2 regions of the Pseudomonas sp. S09G 359 genome follow, and region 1 is predicted to be linked to the other one. Evidence: riboswitches for the same ligand, from Rfam matches in the RefSeq annotation. Region 1 holds a riboswitch; the other holds the start of a gene.

The links. Region 1 has a riboswitch for manganese ahead of mntP (manganese efflux pump MntP). Riboswitches for the same ligand answer to the same signal wherever they lie in the genome.
Region 2: it holds a riboswitch for manganese, as region 1 does, so the genes downstream of both, CXQ82_RS04765 (TMEM165/GDT1 family protein) here and mntP (manganese efflux pump MntP) in region 1, are expected to answer to the same signal.

What each region holds. Positions count from the first base shown of each region.
Region 1 covers NZ_CP025263.1:2,438,995-2,453,681, reverse strand. The annotation lists gene CXQ82_RS11275 (FecR domain-containing protein) at 1-230, opposite strand, end outside; gene CXQ82_RS11270 (RNA polymerase sigma factor) at 268-813, opposite strand; gene CXQ82_RS11265 (secretin and TonB N-terminal domain-containing protein) at 810-1,454, opposite strand; gene CXQ82_RS11260 (hypothetical protein) at 1,671-1,970, shown strand; yybP-ykoY riboswitch at 2,010-2,178, shown strand; gene mntP (manganese efflux pump MntP) at 2,189-2,752, shown strand; gene CXQ82_RS11250 (NAD(P)-dependent alcohol dehydrogenase) at 2,830-3,897, opposite strand; gene CXQ82_RS11245 (alpha/beta fold hydrolase) at 4,047-4,865, shown strand; gene CXQ82_RS11240 (DoxX family protein) at 4,920-5,306, opposite strand; gene CXQ82_RS11235 (MBL fold metallo-hydrolase) at 5,365-6,348, opposite strand; gene CXQ82_RS11230 (LysR family transcriptional regulator) at 6,425-7,303, opposite strand; gene CXQ82_RS11225 (YbfB/YjiJ family MFS transporter) at 7,416-8,648, shown strand; gene CXQ82_RS11220 (NAD(P)H-quinone oxidoreductase) at 8,645-9,643, shown strand; gene CXQ82_RS11215 (alkene reductase) at 9,766-10,890, opposite strand; gene CXQ82_RS11210 (type 1 glutamine amidotransferase domain-containing protein) at 10,970-11,647, opposite strand; gene CXQ82_RS11205 (TetR/AcrR family transcriptional regulator) at 11,644-12,273, opposite strand; gene CXQ82_RS11200 (GlxA family transcriptional regulator) at 12,446-13,390, shown strand; gene CXQ82_RS11195 (GNAT family N-acetyltransferase) at 13,368-13,874, opposite strand; gene CXQ82_RS11190 (undecaprenyl-diphosphate phosphatase) at 14,054-14,687, shown strand, end outside.
Region 2 covers NZ_CP025263.1:1,060,857-1,075,543, forward strand. The annotation lists gene mqo (malate dehydrogenase (quinone)) at 1-155, opposite strand, end outside; gene CXQ82_RS04720 (hypothetical protein) at 880-1,113, opposite strand; gene CXQ82_RS04725 (YajG family lipoprotein) at 1,308-1,895, shown strand; gene CXQ82_RS04730 (hypothetical protein) at 1,952-2,161, opposite strand; gene CXQ82_RS04735 (hypothetical protein) at 2,345-2,602, shown strand; gene CXQ82_RS04740 (1-acyl-sn-glycerol-3-phosphate acyltransferase) at 2,725-3,888, opposite strand; gene CXQ82_RS04745 (CPXCG motif-containing cysteine-rich protein) at 4,021-4,200, shown strand; gene CXQ82_RS04750 (putative signal transducing protein) at 4,233-4,493, shown strand; gene CXQ82_RS04755 (SOS response-associated peptidase) at 4,531-5,151, shown strand; gene CXQ82_RS04760 (M48 family metallopeptidase) at 5,291-6,109, shown strand; gene CXQ82_RS04765 (TMEM165/GDT1 family protein) at 6,184-6,768, opposite strand; yybP-ykoY riboswitch at 6,858-6,977, opposite strand; gene CXQ82_RS04770 (class I SAM-dependent methyltransferase) at 7,029-8,027, opposite strand; gene CXQ82_RS04775 (2-hydroxyacid dehydrogenase) at 8,058-9,023, opposite strand; gene CXQ82_RS04780 (LysE family translocator) at 9,109-9,741, shown strand; gene CXQ82_RS04785 (DUF3304 domain-containing protein) at 9,757-10,218, opposite strand; gene CXQ82_RS04790 (DUF2235 domain-containing protein) at 10,316-12,634, opposite strand; gene CXQ82_RS04795 (DUF3304 domain-containing protein) at 12,622-13,164, opposite strand; gene CXQ82_RS04800 (fatty acid--CoA ligase) at 13,499-14,687, shown strand, end outside.

The DNA of each region.
Region 1 (14,687 bases):
GAACGGGGCTGCGAGACTTGCGCCGCAGCCGGCGCCAATTGCTGCCATAACGCCTTGGCCTGCTCGAACGCCTGGGCGTGTTCGGCGCTTTGCGCGCGCCAGGCCTGCAAGGCCTTGGCATCGGCCACGGTGGCGCGGCCCGAGGTCAGCAGGAGCAGCCACTCGCGGGCTTCATCGTGCACGGGGCTGGCAGCGGTTTGCCGGGCGGTGGAGAGGCTAAAAATGTTCAAGCGCGCACATACTCACGGATTTATCAGGGACTCGACACTAAGACGGTTTTCCGGCCCCGGGACCGAACCGCTGGATCACTTTTCTTTCCAGGCGCTTGGCGCAGTGGCCGAGGGCGGCCTTGATTTCCTTCTCGACCATGCGCGTGGAAATCCCGAAACGCTGGGAGATTTCCAGGTGCGGCGCCTCTTCCAGGCGGGCGGCAATAAGGATCTTGCGGCGCCGTGCCGGCAGTTCGTAGAGGGCCTTGACCAGGGATTGGATTTCTTTCTGGCCACCCACCACCCGCGAGGGGTCCTGGGCTTCGTCAGCGCTTTGCAGCAACTCTTCCACTTCGCTGCCGGTGAGCAAGCGCGCATCGGCCTGGCGACGGTCAGCGGCAATGTTCAAGGCCATGCGGTAGAGGTAGGCGTTGGGTTGCGCCAGGTTTGGCGGCACCTCCATGCGGTCGACCCGCAGGTAGGTTTCGTGCAGGACGTCGTTGGCCAGGTCCTCCGAACCCAGGCGCTTGCGCAAACGCACCTTGAAGTCGTCGTAGGAGGCCAGGAACAGGCTGACCATCGTACTGTGCCCGGTATTTTTCATCCGCCCCAGGCTCCTTTTGCTGCTGTGCATTCCATGCGTATTCCTGTTGTGTCGGGCATCAGAAGTAACGTCACCGGCTGACGCAGCGAACTCGGTGCCGGGCGATCCACTCGCGCTGCGCCCAGGCTGCGTACCAGTGCTTCATCACGTTGTTCATCACCGGTGGAGCTGACCAGCCGGCTGTGTTCGATCACACCCAACGGGTTGACCCAAACCTGCACCAGCGCGCGAAAACTGCCGGGGCGGGTCAGGGGCGACCGGCACAGGCTGGCTTCGATCGCCTGCTGCAACGCCGTGGCGTAGCTGTTGTTGATGCGCGCCGCGTGCCGTGCCGCCGCGCCTCGGGTGGCGGCTGGCGGGCTGACCTCGGGGGTCTGCAAGGTAAATGCATCGCTGCGTGCGTAACGCGCCATCAGGCCACTCCCGGTCAGCAACATCGCCAGTGCCTCTTGCGCCGTAAAGCGCCCGCGCACGCCGATAGAGCGCCGGCCCCGGGTCAACTCACGGTCGACCAGCACCGCCATGCCGGTGGCGCGGCTATACGCTTGCAGGGCGTGTTCGAGGTCTTGCGCCGGCAGGTTCAACACCAGCGGCGCTGACTCTGCCTGCGCCGCACCACCACTGGCCAGCAGCAACAGCAAGACCAGGGCGCATACGGCACGCCTCCAGGCTCCCTGCTCACCCGCTGCTCTGCATCGCTGCACGGCCGACGCGCCCTAGAAAACCGTCATCCTGAGGCCAGTTTATGAACCTGATGTTACGGTGATAGCAAAAAAAACATCACGGTGACGAGAAGCCCGCTGCACTAGACTTGAAAGCCTAACGGCCCTTTCCCCCGGGTCCGCCAGGAGGCTCCGATGAAGCTGCTACCCCCCCTCGCCAGCCTGTTGCTGTGCGCCGCCCTGCCCTTCGCCGCCCATGCCGACAGCTGCACGGAAGTCGCGGTGGATGGCTACAAGGCGCCCGACTATGGCTGCCTGAGCCAGCAGATGGGCAATGACACGAATGCGACCAAGGCTGCGCAAAAAAACCGCGAGGCGCAAAACATCGGCGTGGAAAAACGCCTGCCAAACAAGGTGGGCCTGGCCACGCCGGCGGCCACCAGCGTGCGCATGGGCAATACCTTTGGCACATCGGTGAAACCGCAGCGGCCTTGAGCCGTTTAACGAAATTTTCAGATCCGCCCCCCTATGATTCCCCTCCTCGTTGGGGAGTAACCGGCTTCTGACTCTGTTGGAAGCGTTCGTATCAACATATTCGGCAACCTGCCGTGGTACGAACACCGTTTGGTTGGTGAGACCAGCGACACATCCATGCCTAAAGTCGGGCGTGTGGTTGTGTCGTTGTGTCCCATAGCCCGACTGGAAGCCTGACCGTGAACCCCATTTCCCTGCTCCTTCTCGCCCTGGCCATGTCCACGGACGCCTTTGCGGCGGCCATAGGCAAAGGCTCCAGCCTGCAAAAACCGCGTTTGAGCGAAGCCCTGCGCGCCGGCCTGATCTTTGGCGTGATCGAAGCCATTACACCGATGATCGGCTGGGCCATCGGCCATGCGGCCACCCGCTGGGTGGAAAACTGGGACCACTGGATCGCTTTTACCCTGCTGGTGGCACTGGGTTTGCACATGATCTGGAACGGGCTCAAGGCTGACGACGAGGAAGCCGAAAAGCCCACCCAGCACTCTTTCATGATCCTCGCCGTCACCGCGTTTGCCACCAGCATTGATGCGCTGGCAGTGGGCGTGGGCCTGGCGTTTGTCGACGTGAATATCCTGCTGGCCTCGGCGGCCATTGGCCTGGCGACCATGACCATGGTCACCCTCGGCATGATGCTCGGCCGGGTGTTGGGCACCGTGGTGGGCAAGCGGGCGGAGATGGTCGGTGGCGTGGTGTTGATGCTGGTGGGTGCGACGATTCTCTACGAGCACCTCTCGGTCTGAAACGCACACATAAACAATGTGGAAGGGGGCAAATCGAATCGTCGCACCGCCCCTCCCACATTAGACTTGCGCTGCACTCACGCCGCGTTACTTTCCTTTTTCAAACTGGCCATATCGATCACAAACCGATACTTCACATCGCCCTTGAGCATCCGCTCATAGGCCTCGTTAATATCCTGGATAGCGATCATCTCCACGTCCGAGACAATCCCGTGCTTGGCGCAGAAGTCCAGCATGTCCTGGGTCTCCTGGATGCCACCGATCAGCGAGCCGGCCAGGCTGCGGCGCTTGAAGATCAGGCCGAAGACTGCAGGCGACGGGTGCGGGCTGTCGGGCGCGCCGACCAGGGTCATGGTGCCGTCGCGCTTGAGCAGGTTGAGGAAGGCGTCGAGGTTATGCGGCGCGGCGACGGTGTTGAGGATAAAGTCCAGGCTGTTGGCAACCTTGGCCATTTCATCCGCGTTCTTTGACACCACCACTTGGTCGGCGCCCAGGCGCAGGCCGTCCTCGCGCTTGCTCGGGGAGGTGGTGAACAGCGTGACATGCGCGCCCATGGCGTGGGCGATCTTCACCGCCATATGCCCCAGGCCACCCAGGCCCACTACGCCGACCTTCTTGCCGGGGCCGACCTTCCAGTGGTGCAGCGGCGAATAGGTGGTGATGCCCGCGCACAGCAACGGCGCCACGGCGGCCAGGTTGGAATCGTCATGGGAGATGCGCAGTACAAACTTCTCCTTGACTACGATGCTGTCCGAGTAGCCGCCGAAGGTGTTCTCACCGCCGAATACCGGGCCGTTGTAGGTGCCGGTAAAGCCGTTCTCGCAGTATTGCTCCTCGCCCTCGGCGCAGGAGGCGCAGTGCTGGCAGCTGTCAACCATGCAACCGACACCGGCCAGGTCGCCGACCTTGAAGTTCTTGACGTTGCCACCCACGGCCGTCACGCGGCCGACGATTTCGTGGCCAGGCACCGAGGGGTAAAGCGTGTTATGCCACTCGTTGCGCGCAGTGTGCAGGTCGGAGTGGCAGACGCCGCAATAGAGGATGTCGATCTGTACGTCGTCGGCCCCTGGCGCACGGCGCTCGAAGGTAAAGGGCTTGAGCGTGTCCTTGGCGTTCTGGGCGGCGTAGCTGTAAGTCTTGGCCATTTCGTTCACCTGTGTGATCTGACGGTAGAGGTCAGTGGACCAGCATAGACGCTGAACCGTTCAACCGAGCACACCCGTACAAGCCCTTCGTCCGGTTTAGCGCAATAGTGAGCTAGAGTCTTTTTGCCCTACTCACCCAGGAGTTTTCCATGAGCACATTCGTTGCCAAAGACGGTACCCAGATCTACTTCAAGGACTGGGGCAGCGGTAAGCCCGTGCTGTTCAGCCACGGCTGGCCGCTGGATGCCGATATGTGGGAATACCAGATGGAATACCTGAGCAGCCGTGGCTACCGCACCATCGCGTTTGACCGCCGTGGTTTCGGCCGCTCGGACCAACCGTGGACCGGCAATGACTACAACACTTTCGCCGACGACATCGCGCAGTTGATCGAGCACCTGGACCTCAAGGACGTGACCCTGGTGGGCTTCTCCATGGGTGGCGGCGACGTGGCCCGCTATATCGCCCGCCACGGCAGCGCCCGTGTTGCCGGCCTGGTGCTGCTGGGTGCGGTCACCCCGCTGTTCGGCCAGAAAGCCGATTACCCACAAGGCGTGCCGACCCCGGTGTTCGACGGCATCAAGGAAGGACTGCTCAAGGACCGTGCGCAATTCATCGCGGACTTCAACACCCCGTTCTTCGGCATTAACAAAGGCCAGACCGTCTCCGAAGGTGTGCTGACCCAGACCCTGCAGATCGCTCTGTTAGCGTCCCTCAAGGCGACCGTGGATTGCGTCACTGCGTTCTCCGAAACCGACTTCCGCCCGGACATGGCCAAGATCGACGTGCCGACCCTGGTGATCCACGGTGATGGCGACCAGATCGTACCCTTCGAAACCACCGGCAAAGTAGCGGCCGAGATGATCAAGGGCGCAGAACTGAAGGTCTACAAGGACGCGCCGCACGGCTTCGCGGCCACTCACACCCAGCAGTTGAACGAAGACCTGCTGGCGTTCCTGAGCCGCTGATACGACTGAAACACCCTCTCCTTATTTGGCCGGGCTTGCCCGGCCTTTTTTTGCTCAGGCGAAACGCTGGCTCAGCACCAGGCGACCGGGCCCGGCGATCAGCACGCTGGTGAAAATGATCAGCAGCAACCAGCCGAACTGCCCTTCAAGCAACGTCCATTGCGGGTGCACCACCACCATGGCGATCAACAGCACCGCCAGGATCGGCAGGCACGCCAGACGCACCCGCACCCCCGTGATGATCAGCAGCGGGCAGAGTACTTCGGCAAAGATCGCCAGCAGCAAAGTGACGTTGGCGCCCAAATGAAACGGGTCTTCGATCAGCGTCAACTGCTCGCTGTAGTGGAGCAACTTGGGCAAGCCATGCACCCACAGCAGGAACAGCGCCCCACTGACCCGCAGAAACAGCAGCCCCAGAGCCTGACTTTTTGATTCGTTCATAAACGACCTATGCGCAAAAAACCGCTGGCGGTTGCACAGCGGCTATAGGGAGAGAGGGTTAGTCGATCAATGGCACATGCGCCGCACGTTTATACGGCCCGTACTCCACCGGTACCCACTGGAAGTGCTTGCCCTCGGTGGTGATATGGCCAATGCCCGGGAACGGCAAATGCGCCGCGGTCACCCAGATCTTTTCGGCAGCGGCCGCGCTGAACACCGCTTCGCGGCTCTTGATTGCCTGCTGGCCATTCACGTCAAACCCGATCGACACCTCAGGGTGCAGGAACTGCACGGCGAGGTTATGCACCAGGTCGCCCATGAACAGGATGCTCTGCCCCTGGGAGTTGAAACGGTAAGTGGTGCTGCCCGGCGTATGCCCCGGCTCCTGTGCCGTCTCGATACCTGCGATCGGCAGCTTGCCCGGCTCAAACGTCTTGAAACGCCCGGCGGCTATGTAGGGGGCGGTCGAGTCTTGGGCGATCTTGAAAAAGCCTTTGGCCGCCTCCGGGGCCTTGGCCAACGCCTGAGGGTCGAGCCAGTAATCGGCCTCGGCCTTGGCGGCATACACGGTGGCATTCGCGAAAATCGCTTGATGCTGCCCATCCACCAGACCGCACACGTGGTCCAGGTGCAGGTGGGTCAGCAGGATCGTGTCGACCTGGGACGGCTCATAACCGGCCGCCTTCATGTTCGTCGAGAGTTGCCCGGCGGTGGCGCCGATGCATTGGCCGGCGCCGGTGTCCACCAGGATCAGTTGCTTGCCGGTGTTGACCAAAAACGCGTTGAACGCGGTCTGCACGCCCGGGGTTTCGATGGAGCGGCGGGCCAGCAAGGCGCGGATCTGGCTTTGGGTCATGCCCTTGAGCAGCTTGGGCGACAGGTCGTTGTAGCCGTCGAACAGCGCCGTGACTTCATAGTCGCCGACCGCCAGGCGGAAGTAGCCTGGCGCCTGGGTACCGACCTGCGCGGGCGCGGCGGCAAACGAATGCCCCGAGGCCAATGCCACCGCGAGCGCTAAAGCAAACACCGATCTTCTTTTCATACTGTTACCCCTGAACATGCGTAAAGAGGCTGATTGTGTGCCCGCCGCGCCGCAGGAAATTGCAAGCCTGTGCTGACTACTCCTCCCCCGTGCCGGCAAACCCGGCGACGATTTCATCGATCACCACCCGCACCCGCGCCGTGTGGCGCAGGTCGGCGTGGGTGACCAGCCACACGTCGTAGGGCAGCGGGCGCGTGCGCTCCGGCCATAGGCGCACCAAGCCGTCGCGCTCGCCGGTGTACACCGGGATCTCACCGATGCCGATGCCGGCGGCAATCGAACGGCGCACCAGCAGGCTGGAACTCAGTGCCGCCACAATCCGCCCGCGCCCGAGGGGTTCGGACACCAGGGTCATGTCCTTCTGGCTTTGCAGGTAGGGTTGGTAGACCACCAGGTCGTGGCCTTCGAACAGGCTGCCAGGCTCGGGGATACCGTGGCGGTCGACATAGGCCTGGGACGCAAACAACCCCAGCGGCCAGCGCGCGATGCGCCGGGCGATCAGGTCGGGGTTGTCGGGGCGGGTATTGCGCACGGCAATGTCGGTTTCACGCTTGGCCAGGCTGAGGAACTGCGTGGACGCGTCCAGCTGCACGCGCACATCGGGGTGTTGTTCATGCAGGCGGGCAATCGCCGGGATGATGAAATCGATAGCCAGCGAGTCGGTGGTGCTGACACGCACGATGCCGGTCAGGCGGTCGTCCAGGCCCTGAATCTGGCGCTCCAGATCCAGCGCCGAGCGCTCCATTTTTTCCACCGAGCGCAGCGCGGCTTCGCCCACGGCCGTCAGGGCGTAACCCTCGGAGGTGCGCAGGAACAAGGTCGCACCCAAGGATTTTTCCAGGGCGTTGACGCGCCGGCCGACGGTGGCCTGGTCCACGCCCAGCACCCGGGCGGCACCGCGTAGGGAGGACTCGCGGCACACCGCCAGAAACACCCGTGCATCGTCCCAATTCATGCTGATTCCTTATGCTGCGTATTTGCATCAGAGCGCCGTATAATCGCTGCATTATTGCATCAATAATCTTGGATATGCTGGGCGCCAGAGAAAAATACCCAGGACCGCCATCATGCACGACACTCATTTTTCACCCCGCAGCGCGGTTTGGCTGCCGATCTTCGCCGGCCTGTGCGCCAGCCTGGTCAGCATCGGCCTGGCGCGTTTTGCCTACACACCGTTGATTCCGAGTTTGATCCAGGCGCACTGGTTCTCCGCCAACGACGTGGTGTACCTCGGCGCCGCCAACCTGGTGGGTTACCTGATCGGCGCGCTGATCGGCCGGCCCATCGCCCAACGCAGCTCTAACAAAAGCGCCCTGCGCTTCATGATGGTGGCGGTGACCCTGGCGTTTTTCGCCTGTGGTTTCCCGCTCTCGGTAGTGTGGTTTTTCGCCTGGCGCCTACTGTCGGGCATCGCCGGTGGCGCGATCATGGTGCTGGTGGCCGCCACCGTATTGCCCCATGTACCGGCGGAACGCCGTGGCCTGGCCAGCGGTGCGATCTTCCTCGGCATCGGCCTGGGCATTGCCGCCTCGGGCACCCTGGTGCCGCCGTTGTTGAGCCTTGGCCTGCAACAAACCTGGTTCGGCCTGGGCCTGCTGGCGGTCATACTCACCGCCGCCAGCTGGTTTGCCTGGCCCACCGGCACCGTGCATGAGGCACCGCTGCCGGCGGGCAGCGCAGCGCCGACACCTTCGGGGGTGTACCTGTTGTTTGCCCAATACGCCTTCATGGCGGCGGGCCTGGTGCCGGCCATGGTGTTTCTGGTGGATTACGTGGCCCGTGGCCTGGGTGACGGCGCGCATGTCGGTGCAATGATTTGGGTGATGTATGGCCTGGGTGCGATTGTGGGGCCGGTCACGTATGGCTTCCTGGCCGACAAACTCGGCGCACGCTGGAGCATTCGCCTGGTGTTGATGGTGCAAGCGGTCGCCGTTGGCCTACTGCCGTTTGCCGGCTCGTTTACCGCCCTCGCCGTACTGGCGGTGATCCTCGGTTCGTTCCCGCCAGGCATCGTGCCGCTGGCCTTGGCGCGGGTGCATGAACTGCTGCCCAACCATCACCAGCAACAAGTGGCGTGGAGCCGGGCCACCGTGTCCTTCGCCACGTTCCAGGCGCTGTCGGGCTTTGCCTACTCGGCCCTGTTCAACAGCAGCGGCGGCCAGCATGCGCAGTTGTTCCTGATTGCAGCGGCGGCGATTGTGGTCGCGCTGGCATTGGAGCTGGGTATGATCCTGCTGAACCGCCGACCACTCGCCACGGTCCCAACCCATACGCTCATCGCTACAGGTAACCTCAAATGACACTGCCTAAAGAAATGACCCTGATCGAAATCACCACCCCCGGTGGCCCCGAAGTGCTGCAACCGCGCCGCGCCGACGTGCCGGTGGCGGGCCCCGGTGAGATCCTGATCCGCGTGCACGCCGCCGGGGTCAACCGCCCGGACGCCTTGCAACGCGCCGGCAAATACCCGATGAAACCCGGCATGAACCCGTACCCGGGCCTGGAAGTGGCCGGCGAAGTGGCGGCGCTGGGCGACGGCGTGTCGGGGTTCAACCTGGGCGACCGGGTCTGCGCGCTGACCAATGGCGGCGGCTACGCGCAGTTCTGCAGCGTGCCGGCCGGCCAGGCCTTGCCGATCCCCGAGGGCATGGACTGGATTCAAGCCGCTGCCGTCCCGGAAACCTTTTTCACCGTATGGGCCAACCTGTTCGGCCTGGGTGATGCACACACGGGCCAGCGCGTGCTGATCCACGGCGGCACCAGTGGCATCGGCACCACCGCGCTGATGCTGTGCCGCGAGTTCGGCATCCAGGCCTTCGCCACCGCCGGCAGCGCCGACAAGTGCGCGGCCATCGCCGAGCTGGGCGCCGAGCCGATCAATTATCGCGAGCAGGATTTCGCCGAGGTCATCGCCGAACAAACCGACGGCCAGGGCGTGGACGTGATCCTCGACATCATGGGTGGCTCGTACCTCAACAACAACCTCAAGGCCCTGGCCATGGACGGGCACCTGGTGATGCTGGGTTTCCTCGGCGGTGCCAAGGCCAATGACGTCGACCTGTTGACCATCCTCGGCAAACGCGCGGTGATTACCGGCTCGCTGTTACGCCCGCGCAGCCACGCAGAAAAGGCTGCGATTGCCGAGCAATTGCGCGAGTACATCTGGCCAGTGCTGGCCGCCGGGCGTTGCCTGCCGATGATCGACAAAGTGTATGAATACACCGACGCGGCCCAGGCCCATGCACGGATGGAAGGCGGGGATCATATTGGCAAGATTGTGTTGCGGGTGGAGTAATCTAAAGGCCACACATCTGAATGTGGGAGGGGGCTTGCCCCCGATGGCAGTGGGTCAGCAACAGATGGTGTAGCTGATACACCGCTATCGGGGGCAAGCCCCCTCCCACATTGACCGTATTCTTAGTCGGAATAAGCGGGATAATCGGTGTACCCCACTTCGCCCCCGCCATACATCCCTTCTACCCGCAGCGGGTTCAGCGGCCAGCCGTTGAAAAGCCGCTGCGGCAGATCCGGGTTGGCAATGAACGGCCGCCCGAACGCAATCAGATCCGCTAACCCCGCGTCGACCAACCGCGCACCCCGCTCGGCGGTGTAGCGACCGGCGTAGATGATGCGCCCGCTGAACGTGTCACGCACGGCGCGGCGGAAGGTCTCCGGCAGGTCGGGCGCGTTGTCCCAGTCGGCTTCGGCGATGGAGACATAGGCGATGCCCGCCGCTTGCAGCACTTTGATCGCCTCGATATAGGTGTGGTGCGGGTCCTCTTCCACCAGGCCGATATACACGCGGTCCTGGTCGGTGCCGCTGAACAATGGCGAAAACCGCACACCGAGGCGTTCCGGGCCGACCACGGCACTCACCGCCTCGACGATTTCGCGCAAAAAGCGCAGGCGGTTGTCCAGTGAGCCGCCGTACTCGTCGTCGCGCCTGTTGGAGTGGGCCGAGATGAACTGGTTGACCAGGTAACCGTTGGCCGAGTGAATCTCCACCCCATCAAACCCTGCATCCAGGGCATTGCGGGCAGCCTGGGCGTAATGCGCCACCAGTTGCTTGACCTCAAGCGTGCTCAAGGCACGCGGCACCGGCGGCTGCACCAATTCGCCCGTACCTGGCCCGGTCTGGATAAACGCCTTGGCTTGCAACGCTGCGAGTGCCGACGGGGCCACCGGTGCCGCACCGTCAGGCTGCAAGGCATTATGGGACACGCGCCCCACGTGCCACAGCTGGGCAAAAATCACCCCACCCTCGGCGTGCACGGCGTCAGTAACCGTGCGCCAACCGTCGATCTGCGCCGGGGTGTAGATGCCCGGCGTCCAGGCATACCCCTGGCCACGGGGCTCGATCTGCGTACCTTCACTGACCATGAAACCGGCACTGGCGCGCTGGCGGTAATACTCGGCCATCAAATCGGTGGCGATATCCCCGGGTTGCGCGCTGCGTTGACGGGTCAGCGGCGGCAGCACGACACGGTTATTCAAGGTGTGGTGACCCAGTGTTATCGGGGTACTTAATACACTGTCAGTCATGCTGGAAACTCCAAATTCAGGACGAGCAAAAACACTGGCGACTCTTGCGAGTCGCCAACTAATAACGGGGTTAATTAACTTAAGCGGTGAGTTTCAGCAGGGCCTTGGCCACATCACTGGAACTGCCAGGGTTTTGCCCGGTAACCAACAGCCCATCGACAATCACGAACGACTGCCAATCAGCGCCCTTCTCATACTTGCCGCCCAACTTGATGAATTCATCTTCAATCAGGAACGGCACCACATCGGTCAACTCGACAGCGGCTTCTTCGGAGTTGGAGAAACCCGTCACGCGACGGCCCTTGATCAACGGCTCACCGTTGACAGCCTTGACGTGGCGCAAGGCACCCGGCGCATGGCACACAAAGCCAATCGGTTTACCGGCGCGCTCAAACGCCTCGATCAGCGCGATTGAAGTGGGCGACTCCGCCAGGTCCCACAGCGGGCCGTGACCACCCGGGTAGAACACGGTGTCGAAGTCGGTGGCGTTGACCGTGTCCAGCTTTACGGTGGTGGCCAGGGCCTGCTGCGCAGCCGGGTCGGCGGCGAAGCGGTGGGTTTGTTCGGTCTGGAAGTCCGGCAGGTCGCTGACCGGGTCCAGCGGCGGCTGGCCACCGGCCGGGGATGCCAGCACCACTTCGGCGCCGGCGTCCTTGAAGGCGTAATAGGGTGCAGCAAATTCTTCGAGCCAGAAGCCGGTCTTGCGGCCGGTGTCGCCAAGCTGGTCGTGAGAGGTGAGTACCATTAATACTTTCATTTTCCAGTGCCTCGATCGATGTGAATGTCAGTGTGTTCAGGGCTACCCAACAGCTGTCGGGTCAGTAACAGCGCCTGGTCAAAAGGCGCGGGTGTTCGGGTGATCTTGCTCATTACGCTGGCCCCCAGCCACAGGGCGTACAGCTGCTGGGCCAGGTGCTGCGGCCGGTGTTGCAACAACAGCGAGCCGTCTGCGACGCCGCGCTGCATGGCCACGGCGAGCAGTGCGATGGTGCGTGAGGTGCCGCGCTGCAGCGCCAGGCGCATCGGTTCTGAAAGGTCTGACACCTCCGCGCCGAGTTTGACGGCAAGGCATTTGCCCGCGTCGGTGCAGCCGGTCTGGTTGTCGATCCAGCAATGCCAATAGCGCATCAACTTGGCGCCGTGGGATAGGCCCGGTTGGTTGAAGAGTTGCTCCATGCCGTACACGTAGTTGTCGAAGTACGTGTCGAGCAATACAACGCCGAAGGCATCTTTGGAGTTGAAGTAGTGATAGAACGAGCCTTTCGGCACATCGGCGGCTTGCAGTATTTCGTTCAGGCCCACCGCCGAAAATCCTTTACGGCCGACAATCACTTGCGCCGTGTCCAGAATCGTCTGCCTTGCACTTTTGGTTTCACTGCTCATGCTTCACTCCGTCCGATTAGACCAGTCGTCTAGTTCGTTGGGTGAATGTTAGGAGCCGGAGCAAAAGCCGACAATGTCATATCCGCAAGGATTCCGGACATGGCTCGAAGTCGGTTGCCGTTTTCCCGGCGGCCGCCGACAATCCCTCTTCCCACGCCCCTGGAGACATACGATGCACAGCGTTGCGCTGATGGTTTACCCGAACTTCCAATCCCTGAGCCTCAGCCTGGGCTCGGTGTTCGAGTGCGCGAACCTGATGCGGGGCGAGCCGGCCTATGAGTTTCACCTGGTGTCGGAAAGCGGCGGCGCGGTGATGACCTCCCAAGGTTTCTCGGTGAATACCACGCCGATTCGGCCGGAAGGCTATGACACGCTGATCGTCAGCGGCTACCTGGAGTTTCGCCTGCCCGAGGCCAACCTGCTGGACCTGGTCAAGGCCGCGTCTGCGCAGTCACGCCGGATCGCCTCGCTGTGCATGGGCATTTTCGTGCTGGCCGAGGCTGGCTTATTGGACGGCAAGCGCGCCACCACCCACTGGATTCACGCGCCGGCCTTCCGCAAGCGCCACCCGGAGATCCACCTGGAAGAAGACAAACTGTTTGTGGTCGACGGCCAGGTCTGGACTGGCGCGGGCATGAGCGCCGGGGTGGACCTGGCGCTGGCCATGGTGGAGAAGGACCTGGGCAGCGACCTCGCCCGCCGCATTGCGCGCAAGCTGGTGATTGCCCAGCGCCGTGGCAGCGAGCAGTCGCAGCTGTCGGCCCTGCTGGAACTGGACCCCAAGTCCGACCGCGTGCAACTGGCCCTGGCCTACGCCCGCGAAAACCTGACCCATGATTTGTCGGTGGACGCCTTGGCCGATGTCGCCCGGCTCAGCCCGCGCCAGTTCAGCCGGGTGTTCCGCGAGGAAACCGGGCAAACCCCGGCCAAGGCCATTGAGTCACTTAGAGTGGAAGCCGCCCGGGCGATGATGGAAACCAGCCGCCACCCGGTGGAAGTGGTGGCCCGCGAAACCGGCTTCGGCGACCGCGAGCGCATGCGCCAGGCCTTCCTGCGCGCCTTCGGGCAACCGCCCCAGGCCATGCAACAGGCGTTTAATGCAGCGCCACCCGCGTGATCAGGTAAGTCACCAGCTGCGCATCGTCGTCCAACTCCAGCGCCTGCACCGGGCGCGGCAGGTTATCCAGCACCGTGCGCCAGAACGCCTGGGACGCTTCGTCCTGGTCATAGAAACGCACCAGCCAATCGGCCTCGCCGCTGCACAGCACCTGGGTGGCGATAGCGCGGCCGATGCCTTTGCGCCGGTAGCGCTTGAGGATAAACAGGTCGGCCAGCTCCAGGGCATTGATCCCCGGCAACTCACTCTCTTCGATCAACAGGAAGCCGGCGATATAGCCGTCGACCAGCAACAGGTTGGCGCTCCAGTGCGGGTCTTGCCAGTAGCGGTTCAGGTGCTCGTCGTGGATGTAGAAACGGCCGTCCGCCTCGACATCCTCCTGTTCCCAGTCCGAGGACTCGTAGGCGTAGTACTGGTAGAGATTGCGGATCAGTTCGGCGTCTTCGGGGCCGGTCTGGATCAATTCGACGGTGGTTTCAGGCATGGGGCTCTCGGTGAAAAAACGCAGGGCGCCATTGTTCACAAAAGTGCCGGCCAAGCCAATGGAAGGTCGAACCTTTCTACTCGCTGAACAGAGTGCAAATAGCGGTTGCCTCAGCCGAAACCTTGAAACATTTCGAATAAACTTCGCCCACCTCCGCTTTTCTCTCAAGGACACGTACTTTGACCACCGTCTGTTCCGCCGGCCTGGATGTGGGCTTTGCCTCCCTGGATTATCTGCAGATTTTTATCCTGGGCGTGATCCAGGGCATTACCGAGCTGTTGCCGGTGTCGTCCACCGCCCATATGCGTGTGGTACCCGCCCTGCTCGGCTGGCAGGACCCCGGCTCGGCGTTTTCCGCGGCGATGCAGTTGGCGGCCTTGGCGGCGGTGGTCAGTTACTTCTGGCGGGATGTGCGCCAAGTGACCACGGGCAGCATCGGCGCGGTGCGCCGGGGTGACTACAACGACCCCTGGTTCAAGCTGGCCGTGGCCATCATGCTGGCGACCGTACCGATCTGCATCGCCGGCCTGGCCCTGTCCTCCACTTTGAACGCCTGCAACTCGCCGTTGCGCGGCCTGATGGTGATCGGCATTTCCTGCGTGGTGATGGCGGTGCTGCTGGCCGTGGCCGAGCTGCGCGCCCGGCATACGCGGGACATGGGCCAGATGCGCCTGCGTGATGCGTTGATCGTCGGCATTGCGCAGATCGGCGCGTTGATTCCGGGCGTATCGCGTTCCGGCTCGACGCTGACGGCGGCGCTGTTTCTCAACTTCAAACGCGAAGAGGCCGCGCGCTTTTCATTCCTGCTGGGTT
Region 2 (14,687 bases), 1.4 Mb from region 1:
TTCCACGGGTTGGAACTTTCCGCGGCACCCGAATCCATCAGCTCAACGACTTCCAGCTTGAGGCCGGGGTCGAGCTCTTTGAGCAGCACGGCCAGGGTGGCACTCATGATGCCGGCCCCTACCAGTACTACGTCGACTGCTTCGTTATGCGCCATTTAACGCGTCTCCAAAATCTGCAGCACCAAATTGACGGCATGGCTGCCAGGAGTGACGGGGCTATTCACGTGTTGCCCCAGATTACCCATGGCCAGGATCGCCATGTCCGATTCGCAATTCTTTGCAACTTCAGCGCACGCTTCCTGCCGGGCCTATCTGCCTATGAACGCATTCATGGGCGCCTGTGGCAATTCGACTTATGGTCAAAGCGTGCGATTCGTGCAACCAATCCGTAGCGGACAGGCTCAAGCTCCGGTTTTTGAGGCGTGCTCGGTCCTGTGTGGTTGGGCTGTTCCAGACGCTGATGGTGCTTGTACAAACGCCAAACTATTCATTTGCTCGCCACACTCTTGTGAAGTTGTGAAAACCCGTTTTTTCACGCTCTTTTGAAGACGTGAACCTCAAAAAAGGGCTGCCCCAGCCTGGCACCTGGCCCGGATACCTTGCCGACACGCGGCAAAACGGGCAAAAACTCAAGTGGCCGAGCGCAATGGCAGCTCTGGCAGATTCGGGTAAAGGCGGGTGGTTTGCAGGGAAAACAGCAAGCGCGCCAGCTTCACTCGATCTGTGTGGGCGGCTCTCTGTGGGCGATTGGGGAGTTAACGCCGAGGCATTAACGATGCTGCGAGGCCCGATCAGGAGACGTCCTTATAATCGGGGGGAGATTGTAGCGAAGAACGCCAAGGAAATGGGCGTGTTTTATGACTTTTATTAGCTGTTCGGTCAGGCGGCCAACGGTTGGTGCCGCAGCGGCTGCGCTGGACGTGGGCTGACCCGGGCCTTGGCCGGCAACGGGCGATGCATCCAGCTCAGGCGAATTTCTTCGATTTCCACCCAGCCTTCACCCACCGGAGGTTGGCAGCATTCCTTGAAGGCCTGGCAGCGGCCTTGCGCATCCAGCAGCGCGAACTGGCGAAGGGCGGGCTTGCGGGCAAACAGCGACCAGAGAAAATGCATGGCGATCAACCTCCTGAGATTGAGGCCAAGCATGCCAGCCCGGGATGACGGGCCGATGTAATGGCTGTTACATCTCGGTGACATCGAACCGCGACGCGGGCCATGGGTCACAGGTTGTAACTGCCGCTAGTTCCCCGCAGTGGCGCCCCGCTATACTGCCGGCCTGTCGGTACCTGATTTCTGGAGAGAAGAGCATGTTGCAACGCCTGTTGTTCGGTTTGATCACTGTGACCAGTTTGACCCTGGTTGGCTGCGCCAACAGCCCGCAACAACTGACCCCGGAACCGAAACTCACCACGCAGTTGGCCCCAGTGGGCCACGGCCAGGCGGTGTCGGTGCGGGTGGTGGATGGTCGCCCATCGCCGACCCTCGGCTCGCGCGGTGGCCTGTACCCGGAAACCGCCCTGGTCTCGGTGAACGCTCAAGACGTACTGCCCAAGCTGCAAGCCCAGGCTGAAGCCGCTGTGCGCCTGCTGGGTTTCACCCCGAGCCCCAACGCGCCGGGCGCTCCGCAGCTGACCATCACCCTGGCAGAACTGAAATATCAGTCGCCTAAAGACGGCCTGTACGTGACCGAAGCGTCTATCGGCGCGACCTTCAAGTCCGACGTCAGCGCCGGTACCCGTCGCTACAGCGGCCGCTACGGTGCGTCCCTGAACCAGCGTTTCGGCATGTCGCCGAACCAGGAAACCAACACCAAGCTGGTCAGCGACGTCCTGAGTGACGCCTTGACCCGCCTGTTCAAGGACCCAAGCATCGGTTCATTGCTCAGCTCGCAATAACCGCTTTCAAAAAAACCGGGCTCTGTGCAGAGCCCGGTTTTTTTTCGCCTTGAGTTTTACGCCGCCGTGTCGATACAGAAGTCCAGCAGGCTCACCCCCGTCAACAGATCGGCCTCCGGCAAGTCCGCATGCTGGTGCCCGCCAAGGGCGCAATACACCAGCCAGTGGCGGTCCTGGACGTTGAACGCCAGGCCGCCGACCAGCGCCTCTTGCTCATCGCTTGGGGCAATCAGATACAGCCGATCCTGGTTGTGCGCGTGCAGCATGACTAGCTCCCGAACGTTCGAAGGGCAACAGAGTGGCCTGTTAAGGTGACGTTCAGGTGACGGCGTAAATTACTGGATACATTAACCGTCCATGGGGGAGGGAGCATTTACGGCGCTGGAGGCCACTATCGTTCAGGTTTGTATCTGAATTGATACCAAGACACTGTGTTACCGAGGTTTGCGATGGCGCTGCCCGCACTGTTGATTAATGTTGTGGCTTTACTGGTGGCCTGCCCGGGTGCGGCGCTGCTGTTCATCACCCGCCTGCACGAACAGCGCGCGATGGCCGAACTGACCGCGCAAAGCGAAGACCGCGCGATCGACCAGCCGATGCTGTTTCTGGATGTGCGCACCGAGCGGGCGCATCGCCTGGCGTACCGCATCGGGTTCGCCTGCCTTGGGCTGGGGCTGCTGATCTCTTGGATCAGCACCCACCTCTAAAAACACGTCGAAACAAATGTGGGAGGGGGCTTGCCCCCGATAGCGGTGGATCAGCTAATGAATATTTGGCTGACACACCGTAATCGGGGGCAAGCCCCCTCCCACATTTTTAGTTCAGTGTTTTACAGGGGGATTCCGGCTTTTACGCGGTACTGATTACGCACCGGCGTTGCATATTGCACCACCAGGAACGGCCGGTGCTCGGCCGGGCATTCGTTCAAGCGCCGCTCCCATTCCACCTTGGCCTTGGCCAGTTCGTCCGCCGGGAATACTTCGGCGGCAGTCGGCACCTGCAATTGCGGGTCGGCGTCGCTCCACTGGGCATAGGCCAGGTAGTGCACCGGGAACAAGCGGTAGCCGCCGAGAATCTGCCGATCCATTTCCACGGCCAGCACTTTGGTGTCTTCGAAACGCTCAGTGATGGGCGGCGCGAAGTTGATATGCACGCGGCCTTTATAGCCGGTGATACCCAGGGCAATGCTCACGTCATCTTCGCCCGGCGCCTTGGTGTAGGTGCCGGTGGTGGCGCGGATATACAGCTCGCGCGCCTTGGCCGCGTCGCACGGGTCGTACTCGTAGCTGATCGACACGGGCGTGAGGTTCAGCGACTGGATTACCTCGGCGAACGGCTCGTCCTTGCGGCTGACGTGGAACATCTTGAGGATCGCCGACTCGGTGCGATCATCCCCATCCTTGGCGCGCCCTTCAGCCTGAGCGATCCAGATCGACTGGCAATCGTTGCGGATCGAATGGTTGATGTAGGCCGACAGCAGGTTGAACGCCGCCATCTTCTCCTTTCGCCCGGTGATCGAGCGGTGCACGATGAAGCTCTTGTTCAGACGCATCAGGTCGCTGACGAACGGCTTTTGCAGCAGGTTGTCGCCGATGGCGATGCGTGGCGTCGGCAGCCCGGCGTGGTATACGGCGTAGTTGACGAAGGCCGGGTCCATCACGATATCGCGGTGGTTGGCCAGGAACAGGTAGGCGGTGCCGGACTTGAGCTGCTCGACGCCGGTGTAGGTCACGCCGTCGGTCGCGCGGTCGATGGTGTGGTCGACGTAGTACTCGACTTTGTCCTGCAGCGTGGCCACGGTGGTGACGCCGGCGAATTCACGGCGCAATTTGCGGGCGATCATCGGCTTGAGCAGCCAGCCCAGGGCGCCGGCAAAGCGCGGGAAGCGGAAGTGGGTCAGGATGTCCAGAAAGGCCTTGTCACTGAACAGTCGGTCCAGCACTGCCGGGACTTCGCTGTCGTTGTAAGGTCGGATGGTATCGAATTCGCCCATCATGCTCTCTTGTTAGAAACGGCTAGGGTAAGTAAAGGAAATACCAGGGTGCGGTGCGGGTAATGGGCCCGACCGAAAATAGCCCTGTAAATAGACCGGCGATTATACGCACAAGTCACCTGGGAGACCGCGATGGAAGAGCAATCGTACGAATGTCCTTATTGTGGGGAGGTGGTCACGGCATTGCTGGACCTGTCCGGGGGCGATCAGGAATATATAGAGGACTGCCCGGTATGTTGCCGGCCGATTACGTTCGAGCTGCAAGTGCACGGTGGCGAATGGATGCTGAATGTGCGCAGCGAAAATGAATGATGCGCAGCGAAAGTGATTAAACAGGTACGCCTATGCAGCGAATCTACGAACCCGAAAACCTGATGGAAGGCGAGTTGCTGCAACAGATGCTCGCCAGCGAGGGCATCGAGGCGCACCTGGTGGGGCGCCATTTGCTCGGTGGGACCGGCGAATTGCCGATATTCGGCCTGCTGGGGCTGGAGGTGGACAACGACCGGGCGATTGACGCCCGCGAGCTGATTACCGCCTATATCGGCGCGCAACCGTTGCCTGGCGACGAACCCGACAGCTTTCCCGACGTGCTGGTCTGTTAGGCTGTCGGTCGGTTTACCCCAAGAGTCGTGTTGCCCCATGTGTGGACGTTATGCCCTGTTTCGCTGGAATCCCGCCTTTGCTGCCTTGCCCGGCTTTCCGGCCGACCAGCAGCCCCAGTGGAACATCTCCCCGAACGACTCGGTGCTGATCCAGCGCCTGAGTGACGGCCAGCGCAGCCTGGCCCGCGCGCGCTGGGGCCTTACACCGCCCTGGTTGACTGATCTTTCGCGTACCCCCGCCCATGCCCGCGCCGAAACGTTGGCCGAGCAACCGATGTTTCGCGAAGCGTTTCGCCAGCGCCGCTGCCTGCTGCCCGCCAACGGTTTCTACGAATGGCGCGGCACCCAACGCAAGCGCCCCTACTGGCTGACGCCGGGGGAGGGCTCCAGCGTGTTTTTTGCCGCGATCTGGGAAGCCTACCCGGTGCAGGAACAAGTGTGGCTGAGCACGGCAGTGGTGACCCAGGCCGCGCAGAGCCAGCGCCGACCGTTGATTCTGGATGCGGCCGGGCAGGCCGCCTGGCTCGATCCCGAGACCCCCTTGCATGTGTTGCAAGGCTTGTTGGCCGGTGAGCCTGCGCCGCTGCGTGAGCGGGTGCTGGCTAATATGATCAATGACCCCAAGCTCAATGGGCCGGAGTGTCTGACTCCAGGTTGAGCTTTGGGCGCGCTGTAGGATGTATCTGAAAAACAGCGGCTACACGTCTGTTGTATCTGGCGTCGATACAAATGAGCGCCTACGATACGCGCCAGGTTTTCAGGGCGTTTTTTCAGGACGTCTTACAGGGAGAGAGTTGATGAAGAAAGCATTGGCGATAAGTGCATTGGCTGCAGCAGTGCTGCTGGCCGGGTGTCAGTCGGTCAACACCACCAGCGGCGGCGCGGTGGGGGTAGAGCGCAAGCAGTACATGTTCAGCATGCTGTCGAGCCAGGAAGTCGACCAGATGTACGCCCAGTCCTACCAGCAGACCCTTGGCGAAGCCAGTGGCAAAGGCCTGGTGGACAAGACCAGCGCCAACGCCAAGCGCGTGCAGGCGATTGCCAACCGTTTGATCGCCCAGGCACCGACCTTCCGCCCCGATGCGGCGCAGTGGAAGTGGGAAGTGAACCTGATCAAGAGCGACGAGATGAACGCCAACTGCGGGCCTGGCGGCAAGATCTTCGTGTACAGCGCGTTGATCGATAACCTCAAGCTCACCGATGACGAACTGGCTGCCGTGATGGGCCATGAAATCGCTCACGCCTTGCGCGAGCACGGTCGTGAAGCCATGTCCAAGGCCTACGGCATCGAGATGGCGAAGCAGGGCGCGGGTGCGTTGTTCGGCCTGGGCCAGGACAGCCTGGCGCTGGCAGACACCGTGGCCAACTACGGCATGACCTTGCCCAACAGTCGCAGCAATGAAAACGAAGCGGACCTGATCGGCCTGGAATTGTCGGCCCGCGCCGGTTACAACCCGAACGCGGCGATCACACTGTGGAACAAGATGGCCAAGGCCTCGGAAGGCGCGCCGCCGGAGTTCATGAGCACGCACCCGGCGTCTGACAGCCGTATCGCCTCGTTGCAGGCGGCGATTCCGAAGGTGATGCCGCTTTACCAACAGGCCAAAAAGTCCTGATATCCAAACCCTTGTGAAGCTCCAAATGTGGGAGGGGGCAAGCCCCCTTCCACAGTTGATTTGGGTTTACAGGTCTAGATCCAACCGCTGCTCTGCATCGCCTTGTACACCGCCACAACCGCCAGGATGAAAAACGCCGTGGCCGCCAGTCTCCGAATCAACGTCAACGGCAGCTTCTCCGCGGCAAAATTCCCCGCCAGAACCACCGGTACGTTGGCAATCAACATGCCCAGGGTGGTGCCAATAATCACCAGCCACAGCTCCGGGTACTGCGCCGCCAGCATCACCGTAGCGATCTGCGTCTTGTCACCGATTTCGGCGAGGAAGAACGCGATCAGCGTGGTCAGGAACGGCCCGAACTTGCGCGTAGTGCTGGCTTCGTCATCGTCGAGTTTGTCCGGTACCAGGGTCCACAACGCCGTGGCGCAGAAGCTCGCCGCGAGTATCCAGTGCAACACCGCATCCGAGAAGAAGCTGCCGAACCAGGCGCCCACGGCACCGGCGGCCGCATGGTTGGCCAGGGTCGCGGCGACGATACCGGCAATGATCGGCCAGGGCTTGCGAAAGCGAGCAGCGAGAATGAGCGCGAGCAGCTGCGTCTTGTCGCCGATTTCGGCCAAGGCAACGATTGCGGTAGGAACGAGTAGTGAATCCAGCATCAGGTAAGTTTCCAGGGGCGGGTCGACACGGCTATGACACGTACAGCCTTCCCGCCCCGGGTAAGGTGTTCGTGTCATAGGTCTTGTCAAACCCCGGTCCGTCTGTGCGGACTCCTGGGTCGCATACGCCATGGTCTGTTGACCAAGTATGTTGACGTATGCCGGACGAGCGTGGTGCTCGTGGGAGACTACTCCCCTAGGACGGAGCGGATTCTGCCTAGGCAAAATCCATTCGGCAAGCCTTCTTTTTCAAACGCCCGTCAGCCGCGCTTGGCACGGTAGATACGAAAACCATTGCCTTCGGCCTTGATCGCACACACGCCCAAATGCTCTTCGATCAGCGGTTGGTATTTGAGGAAGCTGTTGGCTACCAAGCGAAGTTCGCCACCTTTTGCCAGGTGTTTTGCCGCTTTTCGCAGCAGATTCTCGGTGGCGAAATAATCTGTGTGCACCCCGACATGGAACGGCGGGTTGCTCAAAATCGCGTTCAAACCCATCGGCGCGGCGTCGATGCCATCACCGGTCAGCACCTCGGCTTCCAGCCCGTTGGCGGTCAGGGTCAAGCGGCTGCTGGCGGCGGCGAAGGCGTCCACATCCAACAGGGTTACCGTGTTGTGCGGGTAGCGACGTTTTACCGCAGCCCCGAGCACGCCGGCGCCGCAACCGAAGTCCAGCAAGTGGCCGCTGGGCAACTTGTCCAGATGCTCCAGCAACAACTCGGTGCCGCGGTCCAGGCGACCGTGGCTGAACACCCCCGGCAGGCTCACCACTTTGAGCGGCCCTTCGGCCAGCGGCACCTCGAAGACTTGTGCCAGGCTTTCCAGCTCCACCGCTTGCGGGGCGTTGGCCACGGTGATTTGCCACAACTGGCAATGTCGCGCGCTGTCGAGCTTGCGCGGTTTGCCGAGCGGGATCATCTGTTTGGCGGCGCTTTCGATGCCGGCTTTTTTCTCCCCCACCAGAAACAGCTCGGCGCCGGGCAGGCGTGCGGCCACGGCGTTGAGCAGGTAGTCGGTGAGGTCCTTGGATTTGGGCAGGAAGATCACCGCCGCATCAAACCCACGCTCGGGCACATTCACGCCGAACTGGCTGCGCTCGGGGAAGCGGGTATCGAGCGCCGCCTGGTCGCCGGCATGCCAGCACCAGCCGTGGGCGTTGGGCAGGCGACCGAGCAAGTCGTCGGCAGGCAACCCTACCAGCAGCAGGTTGCCTTGAAAAAGTTCGGCCTGACGAAGCAGTACTTCACTGCGCGGATCCATGGTCTGCTCCTTGAAAAGGGGCGCAGTTTATCAACTCACAACCCGCAGCGGGGCGCCGTCGAAAAAGCCCCGGGCGTTTTCGGCCAGTTGGCCGACGATGCGCTGCCGCGCTTCACGACTGCCCCAGGCGTTATGGGGTGTGACGATCAGCCGAGGGATATCGCCAGCCAGCAGCGGGTTGCCGTTTACCGGCGGCTCCACACTGAGCACGTCGGTCGCCGCGCCGCCCAGGTGGCCACTGCGCAGGGCATCGGCCAAGGCCTGTTCGTTGATCAAGCCACCGCGCGCGGTGTTGACCACAAACGCGCCCGGCTTGAGCAGCGCCAGTTCCCGGGCGCCGATAAAGTCGCGGGTGTGCTCGTTGAGCGGGCAGTGCAGGGTGAGTGCGTCGACCTGGCTGAGCAGTTCAGCCAACGGTACGCGGTCGGCGCGGGCAGGGCGCCCGGGAATCGCGCCGAGCAGCACGCGCATGCCGAAGGCTTCGGCCAGGCGTGCCACGGCGCTGCCCAGCTCCCCATGGCCGAGCAGGCCGAGGGTCTTGCCTTCCAGTTCGACGATGGGGTGGTCCAGCAGGCAGAACTGCTTGGCCTCCTGCCATTTGCCGGCGGCCACATCCCGCTGATAATCCTTCAGGCGCGTCGCCAGGTTGAGCAGCAGCATGATCGTATGCTGCGCCACCGACGGCGTGCCATAGCCCTGGCAGTTGCTTACGGTGATGCCGTGGGCGCGGGCTGCTTCGAGGTCGACGTTGTTGGTGCCGGTGGCCGACACCAGGATCAGCTTGAGGTCCGGGCAGGCGGCCAAGGTTTCGGTGTTGAGGGCGATTTTGTTGCTGATCGCGACATGCACGCCTTGCAAACGATCGACCACATTCTGCGGGGTGGTGTCGCTGAACAACTGCAGGTCGCCGAAGCTGTTGCGCAGTTCGCTGAGGTCGAGGTCCCCCAGGTCCAGGGAAGGGTGATCAAGGAAGACCGCGCGGCGATTGTTCGTCATCAACTGTACCTTTTGTGCAAGGGTTCGAAGGCGTAATCTGCCGAGCCTATCAGATGAAATAATCCGTTACGTAATTGGAGTGAGCATGTACGCCGCCGAGTTTTTGACCGTAGCCCTGATTCACCTGCTGGCAGTGGCCAGCCCCGGCCCGGATTTCGCCGTGGTGGTGCGCGAAAGTGTTACCCACGGCCGCCGCGCCGGCACCTGGACCGCGCTGGGGGTGGGTTCGGCGATTTTCCTGCACGTGGGCTACTCGCTGCTCGGTATCGGCTTGATCGTGTCCCAATCCATCGTGCTGTTCAACGCGCTCAAATGGGCGGCCGCCGCCTACCTGCTGTACATCGGCTTCAAGGCCCTGCGCGCACAGCCGGCCAAGCCTGTCGCCGAGGGCGAGTTGCACCGCGAAGCGGGCGAGCGCACCCCGCGCGGCGCGTTTACCGCCGGTTTCGTGACCAATGGCTTGAACCCCAAGGCCACGCTGTTCTTCCTCTCGTTGTTCACCGTGGTGATCAACCCGCACACGCCGTTGGCGATTCAGGCGGGTTACGGGGTGTATTTGGCGGTGGCGACGGCGCTGTGGTTCTGCCTGGTGGCCATGCTGTTCAGCCAACAGCGTGTGCGTGCAGGATTTGCGCGGATGGGGCATTGGTTTGATCGGACGATGGGCGCGGTGTTGATTGCGATTGGGGTGAAGTTGGCGTTTACCAGTATGAAATAAGCCCTCAGGCGTATTTTATTTTGGGCATGACTGAGGCTCCGGCAAGTGCAGCGGGGTTTTGATCGGGTATTCAGGACTGCCGTAGGCGTAACAGGAGGTAGTGACCTGAAGTTCATCGCAGGGTAGGAAGTGGACGGTGAGACCGCAGACTTTTTGGTTTGTGTAGTCGGGGACTGGGACTAGTTTGGAGTGTTGGCGCTTTTGGGAGTCTATTTGCTTCTTCCACGCCAAAAACTTGGGCCAATCGCCATAACCGGAAAAGCCTTCTGAGCTGCCTGCTCCTGTCTCCCAATCAACCCGCACCGTCATCCCTGGCTTCCACTTCGAAGGCGCTACGTAACAGCAACCTTCACCCCCTCCCTGATAGGGTCCAATAATGTCGATACCTGAACGCCCATCGACACTGAAGTGGTTGATGGCCCAATGCGTATGGTTGACCGCCTCAAGCGTACTGGCCTGTGCATTCTGTGTAAGCATCAACCCCGCCAGCACACAAATGGCCCTGACCTGTGAATGCCACGCATAAAAGCGGCGTGCGAATATCGCGTCGGGTGCAAGCAGTTGAAAATCTGGCTCAGACCTGAGCATCTTTGAGCTCCCTGACGTTGGTTTCATAAGCCCGCCAAATCTCATTAATCGCTTTTTGAACCTCGGCAAGGCGTTCGGCGGTCATCAAGGGAGATGGTGTTGCAAGGGCGGGGTCAACGAACAGCGGCGTCTCTGCGCCCGCAACCATTGCCCCGTCTTCCTGGCGATACAGCGCTACATCCCTTCTGCCGGCATCGCCGAAAAACACCATGCGCAACTTGAAGTAACTGCCGAATGGCTCGCGTCCCGCTGCGTAAAGAAACCAGGCACGGGAGTCGTGGACATGATCATCGAACAGCGCGCGTAACAGCCCTTCAGGCTTGCTGGCGTTGCGGCTTTCATCGACGTTAAAACGCGTGTGCTCGTCGACGTAGTTGCGCTCGTTCCGGGGCGGTGGAAACAGCAGGCTGACCTTCGCCAAGGCACTGGCCTTCATCTGCTTGCGCTCGGCTAGCTCTATCTCGTGGACATGCGCGCCGGGAACAATGGCCATGAGGGCTACGCGTATGGGGATAGAGTCAACGATGTGTGGGCTGGAAAAGCCTCGCCCGAATTCTTCAGCCGCCTCGCGTAACTGGGTTTGTGCCATGTCGGCGTCGAAGTCCTTGATGCCTGGCTCAAGCGGTTGCTTGGGTTTGACGCTAAAGTGTTCGCGGGCTTTTTGCTCTTTGCGGCGCTGTTCGACGGCGGCCTGTTTTTTGTTACGGTTGGCCCGCGCCAGTTTTCGGGCGTTGTTATCGGCCTCGGTATCGCTGGCGTGTCGGTAGAAGTTAGTCTGTTTCAGCGTGGCGAAGGCATATCGGTCGATGCGCCAGGCGGTGATCCAGGCCATTTGGCTGGTTAGCGCGTTTTCCAGGGAGTCGGTGGTTGGGATGGGTCGGTAATGTTCGATTTGTTCGGGGGATAGCGGCCTTCCAGCCGGAGCTAGATCCAAGCTGATCTGGCGCCAAGCGTTGAAACGGTTGACTAGCATCGGCGCCACGATGAACTCCAAAACGGCTTCAGGTGGCAATGCACGCCAGAACTCATGGCGTAGTTCTTTTGGCAAAGCATCTTTTGGCACTTTTAAAGGTGCGCCATTGGCGTAGGCATCAGCATATATGTCGTGCAGTGCTATCTGGGATAGCAATAATCCATCCCCCTCGTCTCCGCCTTCTCTATACGCCTTCCCCTGATCTCCCGGCGGATACCCCCCTCCCTGATCCGAATGCATCCCTGGATACAGCACTTCACTACTATTGACCGGGTACCCCCCACCCTCCCGCCGAATCGAGTCCAGCGGAAAGCACAAACGTTGTTCATGACTGGCAACAATATGCAAACATCGCTTGACCAGGCTGCTGGTGGGCAACTCTTGGGTGCCATCCGCCCAGCCCATGTGCCCATCTGCCCCCGGCACAGCATGAGCAAGGCCCACCGAGGCCACGGTGTCCAGCAACCCCAGGTACTCCACGCTGATCGGAAGCTTCAAGTCGCCGGTTTGCAGCGCCGGTTGCGACTCGGTGGGCGATGACAGCTCATTCAACCAACTGACAAACGCCCGTGCCGCTGCTGCCCCGCGGGAAAACCCATACACATAGAGCTTGATTCCCAACAGTTTCGACGAACCAGGCGACGGTTGGGTCAAGGCGATAGTTAAGGGCCTGGTCAATGCTCCCAACTGTTTGCCGAACTGATAGCGCCGGAAGTTAGAGCCGATTGAGCCTTCAAAACTTGCTGGAGCGCCCATCGCCTCGACCGCTGCCTGCAAACTTGCGTTATCCAGCCGGGGCAATGCCAGCGCCTGGCGCAAGGCGTCGATGATCATCATCAGGCCCCAGTTGATCCGCTCTTCACCGAAAGCGGCCATAGCCAAGCCGATCTCGCTGTAATTCAGGTCGCCGACTTCAGGAAACGGCGTGCCCACACCGGGCATGTAGTACTTGAAGTACTGGCCGCTGCCCGTGCCCGCCGCGTCGGTCAATCTGCTGGCCTGGCTGCTATGGACAGTACCGCCAGCATGACCTTCGCCAATACTTGCGCGAAACAATCGGGCGATATTCGTCGGGTGCTTGGGGTCGGATAAATACAAATCGTTGTTGAGGTTATTACCCGTGCCGTCGAAGAACAGGCTGATATGCAAAGTTCGGCAGCATGGCGGTGTTACGCGGCGACCGGCAGCCAAACACAGCGCGTCATGGTAATCGCGCTCGAGTTGAGACTGGCGCCGAAGATTGTTATGAACCTGGCCCGCTCGAAAGGGTAGGCGCCCCTGTTCCGGAAACTGCGGCGGGTAACAGAAAGAGGCTTGATTCACTTCGGGCATGACTGAGGCTCCGGCAAGTGCAGTGGCGTTTTGATGGGGTATTCAGGACTGCCGTAGGCATAGCAGGACGTGGTGACCTGAAGTTCGTCGCAGGGCAGGAAGTGGACGGTGAGACCGCAGACTTTTTGGCCTGTGTAGTCGGGGACTGGGACTGGTTTGGAATGTTGGCGTTTTCGGGCTCGGACTTTGTCTCTCCAGCCCAGGTATTTCTCCTCGTTAGCGAAACCAGGAAACTCATCAGCCAGGCTACTCATCCCACTAGCTCCTGTCTCCCAATCAACCCGCACCGTCATCCCTGGCTCCCACTTCGAAGGCGCTACGTAACAGCAACCGCCACCCCCTCCCTGATAGGGTCCAATAATGTCGATACCTGAACGCCCATCGACACTGAAGTGGTTGATGGCCCAATGCGTATGGTTGATACCTTCGATGGTGCTCGCATGGATGCTCGGTACGGACAAGGCGTAGGCCAAACCGAGGAGCACGGGGAGTTGATACTTGGTACTCGCACGGATAGGCATGGGATTCATTTTCTGCCTTCGTTGGTTTTGCTATTCATGCGTTCCGCTCTGTGCGGCTTGAAGGATGGGTGCGCTGATGTACTGAAGAACATGCCTCTTGATCCCTGAGATTTGTTAATGCCCTGAGAATAAAGAGTTGCTATCGGTGACAAATGTCAGACGGTTCGCTTTTTAGAGAAGGGTGCTTCCTGATCAACTGGTGGGCTGAACAGGGCAAATACTGGCGCAAAGCCAGCAATCACTGGCCTCAACAAATCATTCCTTTGGCTGATTTGGCTGAAACATTTGCGCTCTACAGTGCAGAACGTTCAGCCAAGACCGTGCAGTCATAAAAGGGATTCGTATGTTGCAGACTCGTGTCATCCCGCCCGCCGAAGGCGCTTACCAGTACCCGTTGTTGATCAAACGCCTGTTGATGTCCGGGGCGCGCTACGAGAAAACTCGGGAAATCGTCTACCGCGACAAGCTGCGCTACACCTACCCGACGCTGATCGAGCGCGTCGCGCGCCTGGCCAATGTGCTCACCGAGGCCGGGGTCAAGGCTGGTGACACCGTCGCCGTGATGGACTGGGACAGCCACCGTTACCTGGAGTGCATGTTCGCCATCCCGATGATCGGCGCGGTGATCCACACCATCAACGTGCGCCTGTCGCCGGAACAGATCCTGTACACCATGAACCACGCCGAGGACCGCTTCGTGCTGGTCAACAGTGAGTTCGTGGGGCTCTACCAGGCCATTGCCGGGCAGCTCACCACTGTCGACAAGACCCTGCTGCTCACCGATGGCGAATCGAAGACCGCCGAGCTGCCCAACCTGGTCGGCGAGTACGAAACCCTGCTGGCGGCTGCCAGCACTCAGTACGATTTCCAGGATTTCGACGAAAACTCCGTCGCCACCACCTTCTACACCACCGGCACCACCGGTAACCCCAAGGGCGTGTACTTCACCCACCGCCAGTTGGTGCTGCACACCATCGGCGTGGCGACGATCATGGGCAGCATCGACAGCGTGCGCCTGCTCGGCACCAACGACGTGTATATGCCGATCACGCCGATGTTCCATGTGCACGCCTGGGGCCTGCCGTATGTGGCGACCATGCTCGGGTTGAAGCAGGTCTACCCCGGCCGCTACGACCCGGAATACCTGGTGGAGTTGTGGCGCAAGGAGAAGGTCACCTTCTCTCATTGCGTGCCGACCATCCTGCAGATGCTGCTCAACGCCAAGGCTGCTCAAGGGGTGGATTTTGGCGGCTGGAAAATTGTCATCGGCGGCAGCGCGCTCAATCGTTCACTGTATGAAGCCTCCAAGGCGCGTGGGATTCAACTGACCGCTGCGTACGGCATGTCCGAAACCGGGCCGCTGGTGTCCTGTGCCCACCTCAACGAAGAGTTGATGGCCGGCACCGAGGACGAACGCACCACTTATCGCATCAAGGCCGGTGTGCCGGGGCCGTTGGTGGAAGCCGCCATCGTCGACAGCGAAGGCAATTTCCTGCCCGCCGATGGCGAGTCCCAGGGCGAGCTGGTACTGC